2 regions of the Bradyrhizobium genosp. P genome follow, and region 1 is predicted to be linked to the other one. Evidence: predicted binding sites of a transcription regulator. Region 1 holds the regulator's gene; the other holds the start of a gene.

Evidence for each region. The regulator HrcA, encoded in region 1, represses chaperone genes, less so after heat shock. The targets are predictions, from matches to a motif close to GTTAGCACTCNCNNNNNGNGAGTGCTAAC.
Region 2: ACP2YO_RS14730 (co-chaperone GroES) is a predicted target of HrcA. The motif match lies at 4,659-4,687, and genes of this name have one in related genera.

The regions. Positions count from the first base shown of each region.
Region 1 is NZ_CP188195.1:186,226-197,033, reverse strand. Features, by position in the region: gene ACP2YO_RS00980 (penicillin-binding protein activator) at 1-980, shown strand, start outside; gene hemW (radical SAM family heme chaperone HemW) at 977-2,134, opposite strand; gene rdgB (RdgB/HAM1 family non-canonical purine NTP pyrophosphatase) at 2,121-2,756, opposite strand; gene rph (ribonuclease PH) at 2,768-3,481, opposite strand; gene hrcA (heat-inducible transcriptional repressor HrcA) at 3,742-4,830, shown strand; gene grpE (nucleotide exchange factor GrpE) at 4,996-5,601, shown strand; gene pncA (bifunctional nicotinamidase/pyrazinamidase) at 5,671-6,381, opposite strand; gene ACP2YO_RS00945 (hypothetical protein) at 6,481-7,419, opposite strand; gene dnaK (molecular chaperone DnaK) at 7,999-9,900, shown strand; gene dnaJ (molecular chaperone DnaJ) at 10,061-10,808, shown strand, end outside.
Region 2 is NZ_CP188195.1:3,053,669-3,064,476, forward strand. Features, by position in the region: gene ACP2YO_RS14720 (hypothetical protein) at 1,149-1,793, shown strand; gene groL (chaperonin GroEL) at 2,620-4,272, opposite strand; gene ACP2YO_RS14730 (co-chaperone GroES) at 4,313-4,627, opposite strand; gene ACP2YO_RS14735 (hypothetical protein) at 5,638-6,108, shown strand; gene ACP2YO_RS14740 (IS630 family transposase) at 6,431-7,552, shown strand; gene ACP2YO_RS14745 (hypothetical protein) at 9,137-9,475, opposite strand; gene ACP2YO_RS14750 (SseB family protein) at 9,756-10,178, opposite strand; gene ACP2YO_RS14755 (sigma-54-dependent Fis family transcriptional regulator) at 10,276-10,808, opposite strand, start outside.

The sequences.
Region 1 (10,808 bases):
CGTCCGGCAACGCCGGCGTCGCCGCACAGTCGATGCGGAACGCCGCCGAAATGGCACTGGCGGAATTTCAGAACCCGAACATCCAGCTCCTGATCAAGGATGACGGCGGCAGCCCGCAGGGCGCGGCGCAAGGAACCCAGCAGGCGCTGTCCGAGGGGGCCGAGATCATTCTGGGGCCGTTGTTTGCGGGCTCGGTGCCGGCCACTGCGCAGCTGACACGGACACGCGGCACGTCGGTGATCGCCTTCTCGACCGATTCGAGCGTGGCCTCGCGCGGCGTCTATCTTCTGAGCTTTCTGCCGGAATCCGACATCAATCGCATCGTCGATTATGCCACCGGCATCGGGAAACGGTCATTTGCAGCGATGGTGCCCGACAATGCCTATGGCAACGTGGTCGAGGCCGCGTTCAAGCAGGCGGTCGGCCGCAAGAACGGACGCGTCGTTGCATTCGAGAAATATGGCGCCGATCGCGCGACGCCGGCGCGGACGGTGGCGCAGGCGCTCGGCCAGGCCGACGCGCTGCTGCTCGCCGATGATGGTGATTCGGTGGTCGCGACCGCCGATGCGCTGACCGCGGCGGGCTCCAATCTGCACAACATCCAACTGCTCGGGACGGGGCTGTGGGACAATCCCCGCGTGTTCGCAAGCCCGGTCCTGCAGGGCGGCCTCTATGCCGCGCCCGACCCGGCCGGTTTCCGCAGCTTCGCCAACCGCTACCGCACCAAGTTCGGCGGCGAGCCGGTGCGCACCGCGACGCTTGCCTATGACGCGGTGGCTCTGGTTGCAGCGCTTGCGCGTACGCAAGGCGCACAGCGCTTTTCGCCGGAAACCCTGACCAATCCGTCCGGCTTTGCCGGCATCGACGGCCTGTTCCGCTTTCGCGCTGACGGGACCAACGAACGCGGCCTTGCGGTCATGAAGGTGGCATCGGGCGGCGGCACGCCGGTTGCCGGATCGCCGAAGAGTTTTGGCGCTTAAGCAGCCAAATCGGCGACCACGGCGTCGAGCACCGGGAAGCCTGATTTCGTCACGCGCAACCGTCCGTCGGGGTCGACGGCGATCGCGCCTTCCTCGCGCAGCGTGGCGATCCGGTGCGGATCGAGCTGGCGGCCGGAGAGCGCCGCATAGCGCTTCGGATCGATCCCCTCCGCGAGCCGCAGCCCCATCAGCAGGAATTCGTCGGCCCGCTCCTCGCTGTTGAGGCAATCGTCGGTCATGACACCGTGGCCGCGTTCCTCGACGCGCAGCAGCCACGCCTCGGGGCGCTTGTCCGTTGCGGTCGCGTGCCTGACACCATTGATATCAAGCCGACCATGCGCGCCCGGCCCGACGCCGGCATATTCATCGCCGCGCCAGTAGACGAGGTTGTGCTTGCACTCTGCGCCGGCGCGCGCGTGATTGGAAATCTCGTAGGCCGGCAGTCCCTCGCGCGCGCAGACCTCCTGGGTCACGTCGTAGAGTGCACGCGCGGTCGATTCGTCCGGCGTCTGCAGCTTGCCCGCGGCGTGCAATCCGAAGAACGGCGTGCCTTCCTCGATCGTCAGCTGATAGAGCGACAAATGCTCGGCGGCTTCCGAGATCGCCTGCTTCAATTCGCTCGACCACATCTGCGGCGTCTGGCCGGGGCGGGCATAGATCAGGTCGAAGGAGTAACGGTCGAAGGCGGTGCGTGCGATCGCAACTGCATCGAGCGCCTCGCGTGCGGTGTGCAGGCGTCCAAGCGCCTTCAGTGAGGCATCGTCGAGCGCCTGCACGCCGAGCGATACGCGATTGACCCCTGCCGTGCGGTAGCCGCGAAAGCGTGTCGCCTCGACGCTGGTCGGATTGGCCTCGAGCGTGACCTCGACGTCATCAGCGACCGACCAATGCTTGCCGATTGCATCGAGCACCGCGCCGACAGTCTGCGGCTGCATCAACGACGGCGTGCCGCCACCGAGGAAGATCGATGACACCTCGCGCCCCGGCACGCGGGCCGCGGTGGTCTCGATCTCGCGGGCGAACGCGCGTACGAAGCGCTCCTCGTCGACGGGCGCGTGCCGGACATGGCTGTTGAAATCGCAATATGGGCATTTCGACAGGCAGAACGGCCAGTGCACGTAGACGCCGAATGCCCTTCGTTCAGCGTGGCTCAAGGCAGATCTCCGCGAGCTTCACGAAGGCGCGGGCGCGATGTGACAGGCCGAGCCCGATCGGCGGCAGGCCGTGCTTCTCGATGCTGGTCATTTCACCGAAGGTACGCGCGTGTCCGTCGGGCAGAAAGGCCGGATCGTAGCCGAAGCCGGCAGTGCCGCGCGGCGGCCAGACGAAAGTTCCATCGACCCGGGCCTCGACCTCTTCGAGATGATCGTCGGGCCAGGCCACACACAGCGCGGAGACGAAATGCGCCCTGCGCTTGTCCGGCGTGGTGGCGCCGCGCTCCTGCAACAGGCGCTCGATCTGGGTCATCGCCGCCATGAAGTCCTTGCTCTCGCCGGCCCAGCGCGCCGAATAGATACCGGGTGCGCCGTCGAGCGCGTCGACCACGAGGCCGGAATCGTCGGCAAAGGCCGGCAATCCGGTTGCCTTCGCTGCAGCGATAGCCTTGATCACGGCATTGGCGCGAAAGCTGTTGCCGGTCTCCTCGGGCTCGGCGAGGCCAAGCTCACCGGCCGACACCGCTTCCACCCCGTAAGGCGCCAGCAGCTCCCGCATCTCGGCGAGTTTGCCGGGATTGTGGGTGGCGATGACGAGCTTTCCGGTGATTCGGCGGTGCATGGCCAATCTGACTACGCGACCGCGATCTTTTGCAAGTCGACCAGACGCGCGACACCTCTGCGGGCGAGCGCCATCAGCGCCAGGAATTCGTCCTGCGAGAACGGCGTCTTCTCGGCGGTGCCCTGCACCTCGATGATGCGGCCGTCGCCGGTCATGACGAAATTGGCGTCGGTGTCGGCCTCGGAGTCCTCGGCATAGTCGAGGTCGAGCACCGGCGTGCCCTTGTAGATACCGCATGAAATCGCCGCCACGTTGTCGCGCAGCACGTTGGCCTTCAGCATGTTGCGGGTCTTCATCCAGTTGATGCAATCCGCAAGCGCCACCCAGGCGCCGGTGATCGAGGCGGTACGGGTGCCGCCGTCGGCCTGGATGACATCGCAATCGACGGTGATCTGGCGCTCGCCGAGCGCTTCCAAATCGACCGCGGCGCGCAGCGAGCGGCCGATCAGCCGCTGAATCTCGACGGTGCGGCCGCCCTGCTTGCCGGCGGAGGCCTCGCGGCGGGTTCGCTCCAGCGTGGCACGCGGCAGCATGCCATATTCGGCGGTGACCCAGCCGCGGCCCTGGCCCTTCAGCCATGGCGGCAGCCGCTCCTCGAGCGTGGCGGTCACCAGCACATGGGTGTCGCCGAATTTCACCATGCAGGAGCCCTCGGCATATTTGACGACGCCGCGTTCCAGCGACACGGGACGCAGTTCATCGGGCGCACGGCGGCTTGGCCGCATGGGAATCCTCCGAAAATCCGAGAGAAGCAGTCGGAGCGTGACGACCTATCCTTGAATCGTCATCGCGCTCTAACACTTTGTTTCAGCATGATCTTTTCGGAAAAACCGGTTCCTGTTCGTCCCGATCATGCTCAAGGCGTGCTTGTAGGAGGGGGAAGCGGCAGCGGCAAGGGTTTTCGGCCCGGCCTGCGGGGGTGAATGCGTGCTTGTCACGGGCCTCGCGGATCGACAGATTGGGGGCAATTGTGAGGGAGTAGAACGTGGCTCACCACGACCCGATCAGCCTGATCACGCCGCATGCGGGGCTTGCCCAGCTCAACGAGCGTTCGCGCGACATTTTTCGTCAAATCGTCGAAAGCTATCTGGCGACCGGCGAGCCTGTCGGCTCGCGCAACATCTCGCGCCTGATCGCGCTGCCCCTGTCGCCGGCATCGGTCCGCAACGTGATGTCGGACCTCGAGCAGCTCGGGCTGATCTACGCGCCGCACACATCGGCCGGCCGGCTGCCGACCGAACTCGGCCTGCGCTTTTTCGTCGACGCGCTGATGCAGGTGGGCGATCTCACCGAGGCGGAGCGCCAATCGATCCAGACCCAGCTTGCCTCCGTCGGCCGTGCACAATCGGTCGAGGCGGCGCTTGGCGAAGCGCTGACCCGGCTGTCGGGGCTGACCCGTGCGGCAGCGGTGGTGCTGACGCCAAAATCGAACGCGCGGTTGAAGCACATCGAATTCGTCCGGCTGGAACCGGAGAAGGCGCTGGTCGTGCTGGTCGCTGAAGACGGTCAGGTCGAGAATCGGGTGCTGGCGCTGCCGCCGGGCGTTCCCTCCTCGGCGCTGATCGAAGCGACCAATTTCCTCAACGCGCGGATTCGCGGCCGGACCCTGGCCGAAGCGCGCCTCGAGCTCGAGACCGCCTTGACGCAGAACCGCGCCGAGCTCGATCAACTGACGCAGAAGGTCGTGACGGCCGGCATCGCGAGCTGGTCCGGCGGCGAGAGCGAAGCCCGGCAGCTGATCGTGCGCGGCCACGCCAATCTGCTGGAGGATCTGCATGCGCTCGACGATCTCGAGCGCATCAAGTCGCTGTTTGATGATCTCGAGACCAAGCGTGGCGTGATTGACCTGCTGGGTCGCGCCGAGCGCGGTGAGGGGGTACGGATCTTCATCGGCTCGGAGAACAAGCTGTTCTCGCTGTCGGGTTCCTCGACCATTATCGCGCCTTACAGCGATGCCCATGGCCGGATCGTCGGCGTCCTCGGCGTGATCGGCCCGACGCGGCTGAATTATGCCAGGGTGATCCCGACGGTTGATTACGCCGCGCGCATTGTCAGCAAGATCCTGGGTGGCTGACCGGACGGAAGTTCGTTTCCATTTGACGCGTTTTCTTCACGCGAACCGGAGGCCACTTCGCTCGAAACCGCTATGTGGCGCTTGATTTTCGCCGCTCAAAGCACGATATCCGGGCCAGCCAATCCCCAAGATTTGAACCGCGCGCGTTTTTCGAGAAGGCAAGCCATGACCGATCCGAACCGGACCAATGACAATACCGAGAATCCGGCTCCGACGGGCGAGCCTGTGACCTCCAAGCCCTACATCATGCCCGACGATCCGGAAGTCGGATCGGCGGAAGCCTTGAGCAAGGAACTGGCTGAGGCGCGCGACAAGACGCTGCGCACGCTGGCCGAGATGGAGAATCTCCGTCAGCGCACCCGCCGCGAGGTCGCCGACGCCAAGACCTATGGGATCACCGGCTTCGCCCGCGACGTGCTCGATATCGCCGACAATCTGCAGCGTGCACTCGATGCGGTTCCGGCCGAGACCAAGGAAGCCGCCGATCCCGGCCTGAAGGCATTGATCGAAGGCGTCGAGCTGACCGAGCGCTCACTGCTCAACGCGCTGGAGAAGAACGGCGTGAAGAAGTTCGACCCGATCGGCGAGAAGTTCGATCCGAACTTCCAGCAGGCGATGTACGAAGTGCCCGACCCGTCGGTGCCATCAGGCACGGTGGTGCAGGTCATGCAGGCCGGCTACATGATCGGCGAGCGCATTTTGCGCCCGGCGCTGGTGGGGGTCTCCAAGGGCGGCGCCAAGGCCGCTCCGGGTGCCGACTTCACGGCCTGATCGCCGTGACTTCGCGCGAAAGACCTTACGCGCGAAAGGCTTGCGCCAAGAAACCTCAAGCCAGGAAACTTAAGCGATGTCCGATGACTGGATGCGCTTGACGCCGGCCTTGGCCATGTCGGCCCAGGCCTTCGCAAGCGACCCTTGCGTGTCGATGCCGCGGCAGGCGTCTTCCACCACATAGGTTTCGAAGCCGGCCTTGCGCCCGTCCAGCGCGGTCCACGCCACGCAGAAATCGGTGGCAAGTCCCGCGATGAAGACGCGCTTGACGTTGCGCGCCTTGAGATAGGGCGCAAGTCCGGTGGTCGTCTTGCCGTCGGCCTCGGTGAAGGCGGAGTAGCTGTCGACGTCCTGGTGAAAACCCTTGCGGATGATCAACTCGGCTTGCGGGATTGCGAGGTCTTTCGACAGCGAGGCGCCGTCGGTGCCCTGCACGCAGTGGTCCGGCCACAGCACTTGCTTGCCATAGGCGAGGTCGATCGTCTCGAATGGCTTCTTGCCGGAATGGGCCGAGGCAAAAGAGACGTGTCCGGGCGTGTGCCAGTCCTGCGTCATCACCACATTGGCGAAGCTCTTGGCGATCTTGTTGATGATCGGCACCACCTGCTCGCCGTCCTTCACCGCGAGGCTGCCGCCCGGCAGGAAGCAGTTCTGGACGTCGATCACCAGCAGCGCCGAGCCGTCGTCGGGCTTGATCGCCGCCGCCCAAAGCTCGCCTGGAACCAGGGTGGCAAGTGCCGTCGCACTGAGACCTGCAACAACCTGCCGTCGATCCAACATTGTGCCTCTCCTCGACTGGCTGAAACCGCGCGAGGAGGCTAGTTCCGTTCGCTGGCCTGCGAAAGTCCGATTTTTCGGCGGGACTTGCGGAAACGGCGATCAGCCGCGCGGCTGGATGCCGTCACGCACCGCGCGGAAACGCGGGAACGCGGTTTCCCAATCGGTGCGCGGCGAACTGCCGATGATGCGCATCGACGACTGTGTGCCGAACCGCAGCCACTGCACGATGGTCACCGGCGTGTTGTCCTTGCCGCTGATCGCGTCGATCCGTGTCTCGTAGCCGGCCTGGCCGTCGATCCGCATCGGCTCGGACATGGTGATGCGTCCGTCGCGCACGCCGGGAATCGTGGTCGCGATCTGCTGGGCGAAGCGGCCGCGATCATCGGGCGAGGCCGCCGTCGAGCCGATGATGCCGAGGAGCATGAAGGGCTTGGTTTCGAAGCCGCTCTTCTCGTCGCCGTCGGCCAGGAGCAGCGCCGCGCCCGGTGCCAGCATGCGGACGTTCTTGAAATTGCTGAGCTCGGTGATCTTGAACGGCATCATGCCGAGCTGCTCGTCGACCGGTACGTCATTGCGGATGACGGCGGTGGCGAACATCTGCCGCACAGCATCGTCGGTGTAGATCTTGGCGGCGTTCTCCGGCACCTGCACCGCGATGTAGCCGGAGAAGGTCGGGCCGGGCAGGATCATCGAATAGCGGCGCACATTGGTCGTGCCGTCTCGCGCGCTCTCGATCGTGTAGTAGCCGAGGCCTGCCGGGGTTTCGAGGCTCTCGGGCTTGATGCCGCCGCTGCCGGCGGGATTGGCCTTGAAGGCACTGACGACCTCGCCATAGGCATCCGGGGGCAGATCGGCGACCAGAACCCTCACGCCCTGGTCCTCGGTCTCGAAGCCGATGAAGGACTTTGCGCGGGCGAGACCAACCAGCGGCTTCATGCCGACATGGGCACCCGGCGGAAACACCACGTCGTCCGCGAAAGCAGAACAGGTGGCGGCAATCAGCACGGCAACCGCAGCGAGAACTCGAAAGGGCATCATGAAGGATCTACCGGATTTGCTTGGAGGCCGCTCAACGGGCCAATGCGGGGCTGGGTGGGCCCCATCAGTCAGCCCGCTTTTAGCGGTTTTGATGGCCCTGCAACAGGCTTGCTTGATCTCCGTTGCCGCCTTGCGGCCCCGATTCGACGGGATTCTTGCGAGATAGAACGGGTTTCTCGACATTTCTCTGTGAACGAATGAGGCGACCGGCACAACCTCCAGCAGCCAAATGGCGCGTCCCAGACGGGTGAGCCGATCGCGCGCTCGATCCGTTGTGAGCGTTCACTCAACAAGCGAAGCCCGTGTGGGCAGCGTGATCGCGCTTGATCGCGTCAGGCAACATTGCCTATTTGTTAACATGTTTGGACGTTGAACCGGCGCGGGGCCCAAGCTGACACAATCTTTCAAACGTCAGTCTTTTCAGGCTTCAACGTTGCGTCCAGTCCTTGCGGGCCAGACCCTCTCTCCTATATCAGGCTCACCGTCGCAATATCGCGAGTATGTGAACGTCTGGGGGTTCGGTTCGGGGTGCCGTCAGGGCCCAACCAGCCTGCCGTAGCAAGAAGGATATGGAAAACCATGGGTAAGGTCATTGGGATCGACCTCGGCACCACGAATTCGTGCGTCGCCGTGATGGATGGCAAAAATGCCAAGGTGATCGAGAACGCGGAAGGCATGCGGACGACTCCGTCGATCGTTGCTTTCACTGACGATGGCGAGCGCCTCGTCGGCCAGCCGGCGAAGCGCCAGGCGGTAACTAATCCCGAGCGCACGTTCTTTGCGGTGAAGCGCCTCATCGGCCGCCGCTACGACGACCCGATGGTCGAGAAGGACAAGAAGCTCGTTCCCTACAAGATCGTCAAGGCATCGAACGGCGACGCCTGGGTCGAAGCCGACGGCAAAACCTATTCGCCCTCGCAGGTCTCGGCCTTCATCCTGCAGAAGATGAAGGAGACCGCTGAGGCGCATCTCGGCCAGAAGGTCGATCAGGCCGTCATCACGGTTCCCGCTTATTTCAACGACGCCCAGCGTCAGGCCACCAAGGACGCCGGCAAGATCGCCGGCCTCGAGGTGCTGCGCATCATCAACGAGCCGACGGCTGCCGCGCTCGCCTACGGCCTCGACAAGACGAAGACCGGCACGATCGCGGTGTACGACCTCGGTGGCGGCACCTTCGACGTCTCGATCCTCGAGATCGGCGACGGCGTGTTCGAGGTGAAGTCGACCAATGGCGACACCTTCCTCGGCGGTGAGGACTTCGACATGCGCCTGGTCGGCTATCTCGCCGACGAGTTCCAGAAGGAACAGGGCATCAACCTGCGCAACGACAAGCTGGCCCTGCAGCGCCTGAAGGAAGCCGCTGAAAAGGCCAAGATCGAGCTGTCGTCGACCACGCAGACCGAGATCAACCTGCCGTTCATCACGGCGGACCAGACCGGTCCGAAGCATCTGACGATGAAGCTGACCCGCGCCAAGTTCGAAGCGCTGGTGGCCGACCTCGTCGAGAAGACCATCGAGCCGTGCCGCAAGGCGCTGAAGGATGCCGGCCTGACCGCCGGCGAGATCGGCGAAGTGGTGCTGGTCGGCGGCATGACCCGCATGCCCAAGATCCAGGAAGTGGTGAAGCAGTTCTTCGGCAAGGAACCGCACAAGGGCGTCAACCCCGACGAAGTCGTCGCGATCGGCGCTGCGATCCAGGCCGGCGTGCTGCAGGGCGACGTCAAGGACGTGCTGCTGCTCGACGTGACCCCGCTGTCGCTGGGCATCGAGACGCTGGGCGGCGTGTTCACCCGCATCATCGACCGCAACACCACGATCCCGACCAAGAAGGGCCAGGTATTCTCGACGGCCGAGGATAATCAGGGCGCCGTGACCATTCGCGTCTTCCAGGGCGAGCGTGAAATGGCGGCCGACAACAAGATGCTCGGTCAGTTCGACCTGATGGGCATTCCGCCGGCTCCGCGCGGCATGCCGCAGATCGAGGTGACCTTCGACATCGACGCCAACGGCATCGTCAACGTCTCGGCCAAGGACAAGGCGACCGGCAAGGAACAGCAGATCCGGATCCAGGCGTCCGGCGGACTGTCCGAGGCCGACATCGACAAGATGGTCAAGGACGCCGAGGCCAACGCGGCCGAAGACAAGAAGCGCCGCGAGGCGGTCGACGCCAAGAACCATGCCGATGGCTTGGTGCATTCGACCGAGAAGGCCCTGGCCGAGCACGGCTCGAAGGTTGCGGACACCGAGCGTCGCGCGATCGAAGATGCGGTCAGTGACCTCAAGGAAGCGCTGAAGGGCGACGACGCCGAAGCGATCAAGGCCAAGACCAACACGCTGGCGCAGGCTTCGATGAAGCTCGGCGAGGCCATGTACAAGCAGCAGGCCGAGGCCGATGCGGCCAAGGACTCTGCGAAGGATGACGTCGTCGACGCGGAGTTCACCGAGGTCGACGACGACAAGAACAACAAGAAGTCTGCTTAAGCGCGGGCTCGAGATCATGGCCCTCACCCCAAAGAGCACGCTACGCGTCTCGGAGGAGTGGGGGTCATTTTTCTTTAAGGCGATCGCTGCACCTTCCAGACAGGCGCAATCCTTATCGCAATCCTTGGCGATGGCGATGAACTTCGGACGGAATTGAAGGATGTCCACCAAGCGCTGCTATTACGAGACCCTCGAGGTCGAGCGGAACGCGGACGAAACCAAGCTGAAAGCGGCTTTCCGCAAGCTCGCGATGAAATGGCACCCGGACAAGAATCCGGGCGATGCCTCCAGCGAAGTCCGCTTCAAGGAAATCAACGAAGCCTATGAGGTGCTGAAGGACGGCGACAAGCGCGCCGCCTACGACCGCTTCGGCCATGCCGCCTTCGAGCAGGGCATGGGCGGCGGCGGTCCCGGCTTCGGCGCCGGCTTCGCCTCGTCGTTCTCCGACATCTTCGAGGACCTGTTCGGCATGGCCGGGCAGCGCCGCAGCGGCGGCCGCGAGCGCGGCGCAGACCTGCGCTACAACATGGAAATCACACTCGAGGAAGCCTTCCAGGGCAAGACCGCGCAGATCGAGATTCCGGTCTCGGTCACCTGCGAATCCTGCTCGGGCACCGGCGCCAAGGCCGGCACCAAGCCGAAGACCTGCTCGATGTGCGGCGGCGCCGGCCGTGTCCGGCAGGCGCAAGGGTTCTTCACGCTGGAGCGAACCTGCCCCGGCTGTCAGGGCCGCGGCCAGATGATTGAGGATGCCTGCGGCTCTTGCGCCGGTTCCGGCCGGGTGACGCGGGAACGGACGCTGTCGGTCAACATTCCCCAGGGGGTCGAGGACGGCACGCGTATTCGCCTCGCCGGTGAAGGCGAGGCTGGCGTTCGCGGTGGGCCGCCCGGCGACCTCTACATCTTCC
Region 2 (10,808 bases), 2.9 Mb from region 1:
CAAGAGCTCGCGGGGGCTCAATCGGGGCTTGGATGCCACCGTGTGATCACGGCTCTCCTGCGGAGCCGGCTACGTTGAGGGCAGGTGCGAGATGAGTCGCATAGGTGAGACGAACAACCATTTGCGCTAATAGCTTCACGCGTGTCAGCAATGCGCGGATGTATCGGAGGATCGTGCGTGCCTGCTTGCGATCTGTTGCGATCACAAAGACTGTGCCGCGTTCGCCCGGTGTTAGGTGTTTCCGATAATCGTAGAAGCAGGCCAAAAAAACCGCGAATAGTGCCAGGACAAAACTCTTGCCCGTACGCCGCCCGCTTATCAGCCAGCCCTCTTTCGGGGCTCACGAGGTGCGCGCTTCCGTCCGGTGCAGTCGCGATAGATCGCCAGCTGCTTCGTATCCATCGGAAGTGCAAAGAGGGCAGCTATGAAGGCGAACCACGGCGCCCAAGTGCTGGCGTCTTTAAACCACGGTTTGAAGAGGTGAGGGTCGTCAGCTCATGACCGCAACGTTTGAGTTCGTCCATGATCTCGGTCAAGCCCGCATCGCGATCGATGACGGCCTTTCTGATGCGGTTCTTCAATTGGAGTCTGATCGTGCATCGCCATCACGATCGCGGTTTCCTCCTGTGCGGAAATTGCCTCGATCTCAATGTTGGTTTGAGGGGGCTGACTCCTGCCTCCTTTTTCGCACACCCATCTTGCGCGGGATTTGATCGAGCTTCAGCCTTTCCATGCGTTTGGTGCTCGGTCTGCCGCTGAGTAGTCGTTACTCCAATCTACCACGTGGTTCTCCCTTTCGGCTCGATCGCGCGATCGTGTCGCCCACTGCCCATGTGTCACGCCCGGGGGTGTGATCACGCTCCGATTGACGGGTGCCAGGGTCTGCTGCGCCGTCCCCACATCCGCGTTTCCCGTTTTGATGGTCAGGGACCCCTGTTATGCGGTTGGGGAGCTCTGTGCCGCACGAGCTTGTCAGTGATGACGTCTGAACCGCTGATGGGGAGGCTTGATGGACAAGCCAAACACTGAAATTGAAACTGAATAGTGAAAGCGATTTTTTACCAAGCCAGTTGAGAAACATTCAATCTCGATATGCCAGACATTCTATTTGGGTAGAACGGTATCCCTTCAACACTGGATCAAACGTAATGTTGAATCCGAGCAAAATGCGCGGCCACGAGATTCTGATCTTTTGGGTTTTGACGCTCACGACCGTTTTTGGTGGTTTGATTTATTTGGCTTACTTGGGGGTGGTCTATCGCATGGACCGCGATAGCCCGATCGTCGGTCAACAAATACTTACGCGCGAGGCCGTTCTTGCGAAAGACGCGCAGGAGCGCCGCGACTCATTCTTCCGCTTCATCAAGAACCGGTACGTGTGGGGTTCACTCGCTGCCATTATCGTTCTCCGATTGATCTATGTTGGGGCACATCCCCCGGTCGTCCCGGCAACTGTGGCGGCGGTGACTCCGTCTGCACTGCCCATATCTGACGGATGCGATCTTGCCGGTGCCGTAGCCGACTGCAAGGCGGTCGTCGCGGGTTTAGTCGCGAAGGGGGTGAAAGGAGCGGGGGCTCCCATGGAGGCTACCAAGTCACCTGAACATGCTGATGGGATGGATAAGCCTATTATGTCGAAAGAGGAGTGGGCTGAGTTTCAGGCGAAGGTATCGCGGCAACGGCTTGAACAATACGAGGCGGAGCGCGAGGTTGATGATGCGCGGAAGAACGTCGACAATGTAAAGCGGATGATGGAGCAGGAGCGACTCGCCGGCCGGGCGCCGCTGCGCTAATCGTCACAGCCTTTCTCGAATAGCCAGTCTTTCACGTCGAATAAGCGCGGGGCCATGTTCATGAGGTCCTTGATCACGCAATGCATGTGTTATCCCATTGATTTCGTTGGATAGGCGTTTTTCAGCACCTGAATTTCGTTTTGCGCCCACACCAGTCTTTTGCCACATGGACCATGCGATTATTCGTGTGCAGTCTAATGCGCGGGTATCCTCCGTGCTCGATTACGCAGCACGCCAGGGCGCCACGTACAGTGGCGGTCAAGGCATCACTGATCCTGAAGTGGGGCCGACGCACGGATGGCGGCACCTGTTCCAGCGGATCGCGGACAGCGTGGATATCGCGGAGAAAATGAGCGATGCAATCACTGGGCACGCTCCGGCGAGTATCCTACACTGCGGGAACGCCGACGAGTGGACACTGTGCGACTTTATCAAACGTGTCCCCGTAAGTGAGCAAATGCGCCCATAAGGAAATTCAATGTCAGTTGATAAGGCCAAAGACCCTCCGCCCAAAAAAGCGATCGCCGGCTGTAGAAGCGAAAGAAGATTCCACTAGCAAGATTGAGAACAAGCCAGATTCGTCCTCCAAGACCGAAAGCGCACCGGACGCTCCGGCACTCAAGCAAGGTATGGGCGAGGGTCAGAAAGGCAGTATCTAAAGCATACAAGGATAACTGGAACGACATTTTTGCGAAAAAGAGAAAGCGATAGCACCCGGTCGTCTGCTGCAGGGAGATCGAGTTGTTTCCAAACGGTCGAACGCAACGTAAAGGCCCGGCATTATTGCCGAGCCTTTGTTGTTTTGATCGAGCCTCAAAGCTTGGACTTAGAAGTCCATACCGCCCATGCCGCCCATTCCGCCGCCACCCGGAGGCATGCCGCCACCGCCAGCGTTCTTCTTCGGCAGTTCAGCTACCATGGCTTCGGTGGTGATCAGGAGCGCTGCCACGGAAGCCGCGTTCTGAATCGCCGCACGAACCACCTTGGTCGGATCGATGATGCCCTTGGAGATCAGGTTGACGTATTCGCCGATCTGCGAGTCGAAGCCGTAAGCATACGTTTTGTTCTCGAGGATCTTGCCGACGATGACGGACCCGTCTTCGCCTGCGTTGATCGCGATCTGGCGCGCGGGAGCCGACAACGCCTTGCGCACGATCTCGACGCCGGTCTTCTGGTCGTCGTTCTTGGTTCGAAGCCCCTTGAGGTGCTCGGAGGCACGCAGCAGGGCGACGCCGCCGCCCGGCACGATGCCTTCTTCAACCGCCGCACGGGTCGCATGCATCGCGTCATCAACGCGGTCCTTGCGCTCCTTCACCTCAACCTCGGTAGCGCCGCCGACGCGGATCACCGCGACACCGCCTGCGAGCTTGGCCAGGCGCTCCTGCAACTTCTCACGGTCGTAGTCCGAGGTGGTTTCCACGATCTGCGCCTTGATCTGATTGACGCGTGCTTCGATGTCGGTCTTCTTGCCGGCGCCGCTGACGATCGTGGTATTTTCCTTGTCGATCATCACCTTCTTGGCGCGACCGAGCATGGCGAGCGTGACGTTCTCCATCTTGATGCCGAGATCTTCCGAGATCGCCTGACCACCGGTCAGAACCGCGATGTCCTGCAGCATCGCTTTGCGGCGATCGCCGAAGCCGGGCGCCTTGACGGCCGCGACCTTCAGGCCGCCACGCAGGCGGTTGACGACGAGGGTGGCAAGCGCCTCGCCTTCGACGTCTTCTGCGATGATGACCAGCGGCTTGCCGCTCTGCACGACAGCTTCGAGCAGCGGGAGCAGCTCATTCAGCGAGGAGAGCTTCTTCTCGTTGATGAGAACGTAGGCATCTTCCATTTCCACGCGCATCTTGTCGGCGTTAGTGACGAAGTAAGGCGAGATATAGCCGCGGTCGAATTGCATGCCTTCGACGACTTCAAGCTCGGTTTCGAGCGACTTAGCTTCTTCAACAGTGATGACGCCCTCGTTGCCGACCTTTTTCATCGCGTCTGCGAGGAACTTCCCGATTTCGGCGTCGCCATTGGCGGAAATGGTGCCAACCTGGGCGATTTCCTCGTTCGAGGTGACCTTCTTGGAGTTCTTGACGAGATCCGCGACCACGGCATCCACTGCCAGGTCGATACCGCGCTTCAGGTCCATCGGGTTCATCCCGGCGGCAACCGACTTGGCACCCTCCCTAATGATGGCCGCAGCCAGCACGGTCGCGGTGGTGGTACCATCGCCGGCAGCGTCGGCCGACTTGGAGGCGACTTCGCGCACCATCTGGGCGCCCATGTTTTCGAACTTGTCCTCAAGCTCGATTTCCTTGGCGACGGTGACGCCGTCCTTGGTGATGCGGGGAGCGCCGAACGACTTCTCGAGCACGACGTTGCGGCCCTTGGGGCCGAGCGTGACCTTTACCGCATTGTTGAGAATGTCGACGCCGCGCAACATTTTGTCCCGCGCTTCAACGCCGAATTTAACTTCTTTACTCGCCATGTTTGCTTATCCTTGTGAGATGATTTTAGGGAGACGGCGCTTAAGCAGCCTTCTTCTTGGTGGCGGGGACGTCGAGGACGCCCATGATGTCGCTTTCCTTCATGATCAGCAGTTCCTGACCATCGAGCTTGACCTCGGTGCCGGACCACTTGCCGAACAGGACGCGGTCGCCGACCTTGAGGTCGATCGGGATCAGCTTGCCAGCTTCGTCGCGGCCACCCGGGCCAACGGCGGTGATTTCGCCCTGCGAGGGCTTTTCCTTGGCACTGTCCGGAATGAGGATGCCGCCAGCAGTCTTCTCTTCGGCGTCGATGCGTTTGACCACGACGCGGTCGTGAAGCGGACGGAATTTCATGCGATCCTCCTTGTTTGCTTGTTGATTTTGGATTGGCAGTCACAATATGTGAGTGCTAATCATGCGTATACACGCTCATAGGAACAAGATACAAGGGGCGACCGGCCCTCGCTGCTGGAATAGCGCCGGCTTTGGTTCTATCGGCGCGGATGCGAGGGCAAGATTTTCGGTCCTGAGACCTGCGCAATTATGCCTCTGGCAATTTCTCTGGCTAGCGTGGTCTTGCTGAAATTGGGGCGAATTATTGTTTCGTCCCGTTATCTGCATCGCAAATTTCCGTTCCTGGCTCCGCAGCGGAGACCGGTTCGATGCCAACCAGTTCGAGCCCTTCTGTCTCCACCACCCGGTTAAAGGGTGTAGACCCTCGCAAGTAATCTGGCAGACTGCGCGCGGAAATCGGGCATTTCTCGCTTCCAGCACGTCTCTGAGTTGGTCTCCGTTATCTTCTCGGCCAGTTTTTGTCGGCCTGTCTCTGCAGAGGGAATTTCCGTTCCCGGCGAAAGCGGAGACCGGTTCGACGAGGGAGAAATCCCAATTCGAGTCGTCCCGGACTGACAAGCTTTCTGACACTACCTGATCAGTCTCGGGTCACCGGGGCATGTTGACACGGCATGAGCCGTCAGGCTCATAACCTGAAGGTCATAGGTTCAAATCCTATCCCCGCAACCACTTTCGTCATAACTCAATCACCCTCCAGATCTAGCGATCTGGGTGGTTTTCGCGTTTGGACGAACCGTGGCGCGTTCAAATAACCCCTTACGCACAGCGCCAGGACCATCCACACGGCCACCCAAGCTATGAGGAGGGCAACGCAGACCACCGCCAGCCATATGGCGGCCTCCGGCGACCTTGCCCGTTGTGTGATGCGCTCCCACCAGTCCGTGCCCCATGGATTCGGTCAAAGTTTTTTCTTTTTCCGTTCTGGATTGACGCTGTCGGGACGAGCGTCGGTTAACGATGCCAAATTCCGCCCAAATTAGGACTTATGGCCGATGCCCCCGGAGGTACCTATGGTTGAGCAGCCCAAGCCGAGTGAAATCTCGAATGTGTTCGGGATGGACCACCCGCAACACATGTGGACGAAGCTGGTCTGGGAGCTGAATGGCCTCATGAGTTCGATGTCCGTTTGGAAGGACAATGAGGCGGCTCCTGAGCCGCTGTTTCACGCGTTCAATACAGCTGTCACCACATGGCACATGACCGACTGGCTTTGGCAGTATGATTGTGCGACTCGTAAGAAGCTCGCAACCAAATTTCAATTTGTCTTTGAATGCACTCCCACCGGGATAAAGCGGGGCCTTGAGAAATTCCAGGAAGCCGTAGTTCTCCACTGCGACGAGTTGAAGGTATGCCGCGAGATTGCGAACGGCTCCAAGCATATGCGGAGGAACAAGGTCGACCCCAGCATCAAAGCCCAAGCGGTTTGGGCAAAGGCAATCGATGGCGCCGGGTTCGCGAGGCCTAGTGGCTCTGCACAGTGATTTTGACGGGTTGGGTCGGCGGTCAGATTAGCTCCGGCAGGTGGTTGGGATCAACGAGGACTTCGATACTACGAGGTGTCCTGGGCTGCCTTTTGATGAGGCCGCCTCGCTCGAGCGAGAGCACCATTTGGTGAACCGAAGGCGGGGTGACGCGAAAATACTCTCGCATGTCGGGTTCCGCCGGGGGTCTGCGGTGCAGACGCGTATAGAGGTGGATGAAGGCGAGGTACTGCCCCTGTTTGGGCGTGAAGGCTTTTGCCGAAGGACTCACGCCGGCCATCCGATTCAGTTGTTCGTGCGTGCCTCGATCAAGGAGGCAGGCATGAATGTACGCTATCGGGTCGAACTCAGCCAAGTCGAGCGGACCGAACTCAAGGCGCTGCTTAGCGGCGGCAAGCATGCGTCCCGCAAGCTCAAGCGAGCACAGATTTTGCTGGCTGCCGATGCCGCGGCCGGCGACGAGGAGATCGCCAGGAGCGTTGGCGTGAGCGGCTCGACCGTGTACCGGACCAAGCGACGCTTCGTGGAAGGCAATCTGGAGCGGGCGCTGAGCGAAGAGCCGCGTCCCGGAGCGGAGCGCAAACTCACGGGCAAGGAAGAAGCCTTGCTGGTGGCGACCGCCTGTGCCAGCCCCCCAAAGGGCCGTGCCCGCTGGACGCTCAAGCTGCTGGCAGGTGCGATAGTCAATCTCACCGAACACGACAGCCTGTCGCACGAGACGGTTCGGCGACGCCTGGCGGAAAATGACCTCAAACCATGGCGCAAAGATATGTGGTGCATTCCGCAGGTCGATGGCGAATACGTCGCCCGCATGGAGGACGTGCTTGATCTCTATGCCGAGGTGCCCGATCCCAAGCGGCCGGTCGTGTGCTTCGACGAAAGTCCGGTGCAACTCATCGGCGAGGTCCCTCAGCCAATCCCGATGAAGCCGGGCCGGCTCGAACGTTACGATTACGAGTATCGTCGCAACGGGACGGTCAATCTCTTCGTTCTCCTCGACGTGCATCGTCCCTGGCGCAAGGTCAAACTTACAGAGCGACGAGCGGCAAAAGATTATGCCGAACGCGTACGTGACTTCGTCGACATCCATTATCCCGATGCCGAGACCATCCGGGTCGTGCAGGATAACTTATCGACCCACTCCGCCGGCGCCCTGTATCAGACCTTTCCGCCCGCCGAAGCCAGACGGATCTTGCGGCGGATCGAGTTCCACTTCACTCCCAAGCACGCAAGCTGGCTCAACATGGTTGAGATCGAGATCGGCGTCTTGCGGGGACAGTGCCTCGCTCGCAGGATCGACGACCCCAAGCGACTGCGCCGCGAAATCACCGCTTGGGAACGGCAGAGAAATGCTGCACGCTCCCGCATCAAATGGATGTTCACGACAGAAAAAGCCCGCGCAAAAATGGGCCGAGCCTACCCAGACGCTTCCAAAGAGTTATAATCACTGTACTAGGCTATCGGCAGGCGGGAGAAATCTTATCGACATAAACAGGGTCCGCCTGTACCTGAACTGTGCAGGTATAAACGTATTGGGGGCAGTTGAATGGAGCGCAGTGATTGTTGATGTGCTCACCTGAGCCTGTCGATTGGAAACTACCTCCAGGAAATTCTCCCCGAAGTGCGCCAATCAAGTTATTGCACCACTCTGATTGGTTGTGCCCGCCCCCCATTTCTGGAGAGTCTCTTGTAACCGCGAGCGTCCGGCCATACTTTTCAACGCCATGGCTTGGATCTCGACATGATCGCTTGTTAGGATCGGGATTTATAGTGATTGGGCTGTTGTTATTGTCACGACCAATTACAACGCCGCCCTGCGCGATCGTCGAAGAGGGTGAATTCTGGCCCTCTACAATAACGAGGTTCGGAGTGTACAAGAACGTTAGAACGAAGAGAGCGAGTGCACCCCCGGCACGGATTGCCAAGCCAGTACCTGACCATCCGACCTCCAAGAAGCCCGGTATCGTCGCTCCCAAAAGAGCGGTGCTAAAGCTGAGCAGCACACGCATCACCAGGAACAGTCTGGGATCGGCGATTGGCTCGTTGCGGACGAGCAGATATACCCCTAAGCAGACGACTACCAGCGCGGCGCATGTCGCCACTATGCGGTCGAATTGAGGACGTTCTGTTTTTTTTGACCTCGCCATTGTCGTTCGTCCTCGGACTCGCAATACGTCCTAGGAAACACGTTCAGGTCGACTGTTTTCCGTTGCTGATGATTTCTTGCCAAATCGCGAAATCAGAGCTGCCGATCAGCTGCGGCTGAGGCCCCGCGGCGGACATAGATAATTTTCCAATAGTGCACGAAAGTTTTCGTCATGCAACCCAGGGGGGCGGCGTTTATTTACTTTGTCATAATCGTTCCGAGTGCCCCTCGCATCCCTCGTGACCTAGGAAGTTATCAAGCGTCGGATGTCTGTTCGGGAAATAGGCTGGGCATCCAGCGGGAGGCGAGGGCGGTCGGAAGTGCTGCGCGGCCGTCCGTTTCATCCCCGGCGGATATACGCCGAAGAATGACAACAGTGGTGGAACTCTTTCCCTGACCGATGGCGTCCACATGGCTGATATCGGCTTGCTCGGGCAATTTGGTATCGTCTTTTGCGACATCCAGCTACGGGCACGGCGGAACGCTAGTCGCCGTTCAGCCTCCGGACCAGCAGCAAATTGTGGCCTCAGCTCACGCATAACCCCTTTTGCGGGTCCTGAAAGTTCTTGGGGTGCCTTAACGATATCGTCTCCTCAAATACTACCACGAATTTCGTTGCGACGTTCTGTCATCGTGCGACGAACGCCCATCTTCGGCCGGATAAGTCCAGTGGTGCGACCGGTAAGTCATTGATTGTTCTCAATCCGAGGTTGACTCTTAATCAGCGGGTCCCAGGTTCGAGCCCTGGTGCGCCCACCAAGCTTCTCAATAGCTTTGGGACCTTTCGAGAGAGCCATTCCGACAGGCGGTCGTGGCTGTTCCGGCAAACCGGCTGGTTTTGTTTGCCGCGAAGATCAGAAATGCCGCTCTAGGGTGGCGATTTCATGTCGCGAACGATATCGAAGCGAAGGCCTGACCGCCCGGAGCTTTGCTTTGTCCTGACTTGCGCGCCAGCCAAAGAAAGACGGAGCCATCGGAAGAGCGCGTGTAGCGAAAGAAGCGGTCCACTTGGACGCGTGATCTCGGGACGGCGTGGTCGATCACCCGGGCGTCGAGATCGCCCTGCAATCGAGTCTCTACGGCCCACGCCATCGCCGCCATGTCGTCGCGCAGGAAACGGACCTTTTCGATAGCGGCCGCATCACTGACCACGCCGAGCGTTGGTGCCATCAGAATGAATCCGATCGAACGCCGTCTCCAGAGATTTTGTACATCGACCATGGCGTTTCACCTGGATTGACCTCGGTTTGCTCGGCTGGCCGGATCAAGGTGCGAACACCGAACGTGTCGGTCACCACGGGCGTGGTCACGCGCGTCAGCGTCCCGCGCGGTGAAGCGGTGGAGGTTCCGATTGTGACCGGCACGGGCACGCTGAACCCGGTAACCCAGAAGCGCGTTGAGGCTGGTCGCTCGGAGCATTCGATCGATCGCCGATGGATGACGTCCTTCCTCCAGCGGACCCCCTTCGCTGGCGTTGTTCAGCGCTGCACCAGTACCGCGCCTAACGCGCGGTCTTCATCGATACGTCAAAGATCTTGCCACTCATGAGGAGGGCGATCTCGGTCGCGGGCAGCGGCTTCTGGCATTCGGACAACGGATTGAGCCAGAAATTGGAGTCAGGCAACATCTCGAACAGATTGCGCGCGGCGGCGCCAAGGCACACTTCGGGCTCCTTGATATAGTCGTAGATTCGCTTCTTCGATGTAAAGGCGGGGTGCCATCTCATGTTCTGGAAGCCGACTGTCGCAACATTGATCTCTTCTTGAAATTTAAGCGAACGGCGGCGTCCAGGCTTCATGGGCGCTTCCGGTGTCAGAACATAAATTTCGGTCTCCAGCAGTGCGCGATAGAATGCCGGAATAATGCCGGAATCCCTTCCCGCGGCTTGCATAAGGGCTTCGAGACTGTTCTCCGGTTCAAACATGGCAACCCTCCCAATTGAACGCGACGAGGAACTCGACGTCGGCGCCTTCAGTTAAAGCCAGATCGCGCCGTCGTCCCGGAGCCCTCGCCTCGGTTGGCTAATCTTGCTTGCCGCGCAGGGCGCGATAGATCGTATTGCGCGAAACGCCGAGGCGGCGTGCGGTCTTGCTGATGTTGTTGCCGGTTTCCGCATACGCGGTCAGCACATGCGAGCGCTGAATCTCGTGCAAATTGGCCTTGAGTCCGCCGCTGCCCGCCACCCTGCCAGCCAGGCGCTCGCCGCCCAAATGCACAAGAGCCGATTCGATCGAGGTCTCGTCGATCAAATCTCTCGGCTCGGTCAGGGACAATCGGGAAAGAACGTTGCGCAATTCGCGGATGTTTCCGTCCCAATCCAGTTCGGCCAGGCGATCGATCGCGCCTTCGGTGAGATCCATCAAGGGATCGATCTTCTGGATCAAGTGGCGGGCGATTTCGGCGAAATCGGACCGCTCGCGCAACGGCGGCAACGTCACCTCCAGCGTGTTGAGGCGAAACAGCAGGTCCGATCGGAACCGGCCCTTGGCGATTGAGTCGTCGAGATTGGCATTGGTGGCAGACACCAGGAGAACGTCGACCTGACGTTTGGTGC